DNA from 2 places in the Virgibacillus sp. JSM 102003 genome. Region 1 is predicted to be linked to the other one. Evidence: a T-box and tRNA genes for the amino acid it is inferred to sense, from the RefSeq annotation. Region 1 holds a T-box; the other holds one or more tRNA genes.
The links. A T-box is a leader RNA that pairs with one kind of tRNA and senses whether it is charged. The one in region 1 lies ahead of trpS (tryptophan--tRNA ligase), so its partner is inferred to be a tRNA-Trp.

Region 1 (2,455 bases):
ACAGAATCTATAAAGTTCGACAAAAAAACGATAAAGCCAACATTTCACGAAAAAAAGGGTGCTCCGATATAATTAAAATCGGAGCACCCTTTCTATTTAACGCTTTTTCTTCACGCGTCCTAATCCCATTGCTTTTTTAGCTTTTGCTAATGACTTATTAGCTGTTAATGAAGCTTTTTCTGCCCCTTTATCTAAAATCTCATCCAATGCTTCTGAATCAATTAACTCATTATAGCGATCTTGAATAGGTTTCAGTACATCCACAACAGCATTCGCGACGCCCTGCTTGAATTCACCATAACCTTTTCCAGCATAATCTGCTTCGATCGTTTCCGCCGTTTTGCCAGTACAGCTTGCCAAGATGGTCATCAGGTTGGAGACGCCAGGTTTATTCTCTTTATCAAATTTCACTATACCTTCTGAATCAGTGATAGCACTTTTGATTTTTTTCTCAATTTTTTTCGGTTCATCAAGCATGGAAATAAATGCTTTTTCATTGTCATCTGACTTGCTCATTTTACTTGTTGGTTCCTGTAATGACATGATACGGGCTCCGACTTTAGGTATGTGAACTTCAGGTATCGTAAAAATGTCATTGAATTTATTATTAAAGCGTTGTGCGAGGTTTCGTGTTAGCTCCAGATGCTGCTTTTGATCCTCACCAACAGGGACAATATCTGTTTTATATAACAAAATATCCGCAGCCATTAGTGGCGGGTATGTTAGTAATGAAGATGAAACGGTCTCTTTACCAGTTGATTTATCTTTAAACTGTGTCATCCTCTCCAGTTCACCGATATAACTGATGGACTGCAGCATCCAGCCCAGCTGTGTATGTGCTGGAACTTCCGATTGAATAAACAAAGTTGATTTGTCCGAATTAATTCCAGCTGCAAGGTATAAAGCTGCAAGTGAACGAATGTTTTGCCTTAGCTTCAGTCGATCCTGAGGTACAGTTATTGCATGCTCATCCACAATACAAAAATAGCAATCATGATTCTCCTGAAACTCTACAAATTGCTGTATTGCACCTAAATAATTACCAATCGTTAACGTTCCGCTAGGTTGAATCCCAGAAAATATTGTTTTCATTTTCCACACTCCAATATATTTTTTTCCATTAAAAAAAGCCCATTTATCCCTGTTAAAAAAAGGGACGAATGAACCGCGGTGCCACCCTGATTATTCTGCTCATGCAGAATCACTTTAAAAGTTATTTAGCTCGAAAGTCCAATTCCAATTAACCTTGATGCTTGTTTCCACCAGCCACAAGCTCTCTAAAAATCAGTGGGTAATTGTACTTTATCTTCGTCAACGCTAAGTTTATTATTTGCTTTATTATATATGATAAGATAGGAGAAAATCAAGTTCGAGGAAAGTATGAACTTAAGTGTGAGACTTGCTCTAATTTAAATACTACTAATATAAAGATTTAAATGGCTATACAAATGGCGTAATTATAAGATGAGTTGTTTCGTTATGCCTTACCTAACTGAAATTGAAAGGGGTCTTACTTAATGCGGAATGAATTAATGCAAATGCTGGAAGAACGGGAAGATGAAATGATTGAAATCCGTCGCAATTTACATGAACATCCTGAACTTTCTTTTAGAGAAGAAAGAACAGCAGCCTATATTGCCAATTTTTATAAAGAAAAGGATGTTGAAGTAGAAACGAATGTCGGAAATGGACATGGAATCATTGTAACGATAAAAGGGGGATTGCCAGGCAAAACAATGGGCCTTCGTGCTGACTTTGATGCATTGCCAATTAAAGAAGAAACAGATGTCTCATTTAAATCGAGCAATGAAGGCGTGATGCATGCTTGCGGACACGATGCCCATACAGCATATATGTTAATTTTGGCCGACTGCCTCATCCAATTAAAGGATAACATTAAAGGAACAGTTAAAATTATTCATCAACATGCAGAGGAACAGCCTCCTGGTGGTGCAAAGAGCATTATGGATTCCGGAAAACTTGATGAATTAGAGGCAATCTTTGGCATTCATGTTTTACCAATGGCTAAAGCAGGAACAGTTGGCTATCATAGTGGCTATTCTTTTAATGGACGTACTTATTTTAAATTGCGAATACAGGCAAGCGGGGGCCACGGCTCATCCCCTCATAAGGCAAATGACGCTATCGTGGCAGGATCCTACTTTGTAACGGCAGTACAAACGATTATCAGTCGCAGGGTAGCCCCGCTAGCAACTGGTGTCGTTACGATTGGATCATTTGATGGAAAAGGCAGCTTTAACGTTATTAAAGACAGTATTGAGATTGAAGGAGATATTCGTTATTCGAATGATGAAACACAAGCGGTTATCGATAAAGAATTTCATCGGATTGTAAGTGGCTTAGAGGGATTGTTTGGGGTAACTTGTGAGCTAACGTATACACCTGACTATCCACCATTATATAATGATCCCGAATTGACTGCATTTGTTGCAGA
Region 2 (2,455 bases), on a different contig from region 1:
GTTCCCATGCCGAACACAGTAGTTAAGCTCTCCAGCGCCGATGGTAGTTGGGGCTTTGCCCCTGCAAGAGTAGGACGCCGCCAGGCAAATCCCATTCCATAGTAATTTGGCCAGAACATCTTTAAAAACATAAAGATGGGTCATGTAAGGAGTGAGGCTACTCCGGATAAGCGTGCGATACGACAAGCATTTATATCCTATATTTGGATCATTCCACAGTAGCTCAGCGGTAGAGCAATCGGCTGTTAACCGATCGGTCGTAGGTTCGATTCCTACCTGTGGAGCCATGGAGAGCTGTCCGAGTGGCCGAAGGAGCACGATTGGAAATCGTGTAGGCCGCTATCGCGGCCTCGAGGGTTCGAATCCCTCGCTCTCCGCCATCATTTATATTTTCTGGCCCGTTGGTCAAGCGGTTAAGACACCGCCCTTTCACGGCGGTAACACGGGTTCGAGTCCCGTACGGGTCACCACTATTATGGAGGATTAGCTCAGCTGGGAGAGCACCTGCCTTACAAGCAGGGGGTCGCAGGTTCGAGCCCTGCATCCTCCACCATTTTAGACGAAAGTTTAAAGTTAATATTTTTTTAATCGCGGGGTGGAGCAAAGCCGTAAGTACCATTGAATAACCCCGAATGTAGGCTTTGTGAGGAGTGCAACAACACCGAATAATCTTGCAACACGACGAACAGTTCTATTCAAGTTAAAAGAGTATTAATTTAATATTAATTCATATCGCGGGGTGGAGCAGTCTGGTAGCTCGTTGGGCTCATAACCCAAAGGTCGCAAGTTCAAATCTTGCCCCCGCAACCAATTTAAAGCATATCCACATTTACATATTCGGTCCGGTAGTTCAGCTGGTTAGAATGCCTGCCTGTCACGCAGGAGGTCGCGGGTTCGAGTCCCGTCCGGACCGCCATTTAAATTTATAGCAATAATACATATTGGCTCTGTAGCTCAGTCGGTAGAGCAAAGGACTGAAAATCCTTGTGTCGGCGGTTCGATTCCGTCCGGAGCCACCATTTTTGCATTTACATTTATATGGAGGGGTAGCGAAGTGGCTAAACGCGGCGGACTGTAAATCCGCTCCCTCAGGGTTCGGGAGTTCGAATCTCTCCCCCTCCACCATATAGTTTTTAACAAGTAGGGGTATAGTTTAATGGTAAAACGAAGGTCTCCAAAACCTTTGATGTGGGTTCGATTCCTACTACCCCTGCCATTATTTTATTATGGCGGTCGTGGCGAAGTGGTTAACGCACCGGATTGTGGCTCCGGCATTCGTGGGTTCGATCCCCACCGGTCGCCCCATAACTTTCAAACTTATTGGGCTATAGCCAAGCGGTAAGGCATCGGGTTTTGATCCCGTGTACCCCAGGTTCGAATCCTGGTAGCCCAGCCATTATGCGGAAGTAGTTCAGTGGTAGAACACCACCTTGCCAAGGTGGGGGTCGCGGGTTCGAATCCCGTCTTCCGCTCCATTACTTCGTTTTGGCGGTATAGCCAAGTGGTAAGGCAGAGGTCTGCAAAACCTTTATCACCGGTTCAAATCCGGTTACCGCCTCCAACATATGCCGGTGTGGCGGAATTGGCAGACGCGCATGACTCAAAATCATGTTCCCTCTGGGAGTGTCGGTTCGAACCCGACCACCGGTATCAGTATTATACACAACAGTAGTAAAATATTATGGTCATAAACTGTGAGACAGGATTATTAAGATTCTGTCTTTTTTGCGTTCTAAAATATCTGTTTTGTTTATTCAATGTTTTGGGCATTTTTTTACGATCGAAGGAAAAATTCATTATTATGATTTAAGAAAATGAATTGCTGATAGGTGAAATTGTCATTTTCATTACTATTACAAGAGAAATAATTAGGCGGAAACAACTGATATTTATGATAAAATGAAAGAATGTGTGTAGAATGACTCACATGCTGACAACGAACATAGGAGTGTAATAAGATTGAACAAAAAAGACATAGCAGGTATTCGTAAACAATTCAAATTAAATAATGATTTATTAAAAATTAGTGAAATCTTTAATGTCTATATAATGAAAGAGTCCAGTGAAATATATCATCATCAAAGTTTATCATTTGAACTATTGGAAGAGGAACAGAAAGAGTTGTTTATGGATAACTTTAAAAAAGTATTATCAGGCCAGTTGGATGAAAAATTATTTGAATTAAAGTTCCAGCGTGATGTGGAAAATAACAGTCAGCTAATTCTTCACCAGGGTCTATTAAGTAATGATACAGAAGAATGGAAGGCTCAAATGCTTCAGATTGTAGAAAAAATGCTGAAGGATAAGCAATATGAGATGGATATTGTCATAACCTTTATTCGGGGAGAATATATGAAACCGATGAAGAACATGAGCGACGAGTCAGAGGAAAGTGTACGTGATACGGTTTACTCTCATCCTTTTATATTATGCAGTATGAATAAAACGCAGGATT

Region 2: it has a tRNA-Trp gene. The T-box ahead of trpS (tryptophan--tRNA ligase) is inferred to sense a tRNA for this amino acid. The anticodon was not compared.

Annotation. Positions count from the first base shown of each region.
Region 1 covers NZ_JBHFQH010000019.1:35,779-38,233, forward strand. Annotated here, with positions in the region: gene trpS (tryptophan--tRNA ligase) at 97-1,092, opposite strand; T-box leader at 1,150-1,324, opposite strand; gene ACE1TG_RS17635 (amidohydrolase) at 1,518-2,455, shown strand, end outside.
Region 2 covers NZ_JBHFQH010000015.1:105,748-108,202, reverse strand. Annotated here, with positions in the region: rRNA gene rrf (5S ribosomal RNA) at 1-86, shown strand, start outside; tRNA gene ACE1TG_RS16195 (tRNA-Asn) at 213-287, shown strand; tRNA gene ACE1TG_RS16190 (tRNA-Ser) at 289-380, shown strand; tRNA gene ACE1TG_RS16185 (tRNA-Glu) at 396-470, shown strand; tRNA gene ACE1TG_RS16180 (tRNA-Val) at 478-553, shown strand; tRNA gene ACE1TG_RS16175 (tRNA-Met) at 734-810, shown strand; tRNA gene ACE1TG_RS16170 (tRNA-Asp) at 840-916, shown strand; tRNA gene ACE1TG_RS16165 (tRNA-Phe) at 944-1,019, shown strand; tRNA gene ACE1TG_RS16160 (tRNA-Tyr) at 1,041-1,125, shown strand; tRNA gene ACE1TG_RS16155 (tRNA-Trp) at 1,143-1,216, shown strand; tRNA gene ACE1TG_RS16150 (tRNA-His) at 1,230-1,305, shown strand; tRNA gene ACE1TG_RS16145 (tRNA-Gln) at 1,322-1,396, shown strand; tRNA gene ACE1TG_RS16140 (tRNA-Gly) at 1,401-1,475, shown strand; tRNA gene ACE1TG_RS16135 (tRNA-Cys) at 1,488-1,561, shown strand; tRNA gene ACE1TG_RS16130 (tRNA-Leu) at 1,568-1,650, shown strand; gene ACE1TG_RS16125 (DUF4317 domain-containing protein) at 1,960-2,455, shown strand, end outside.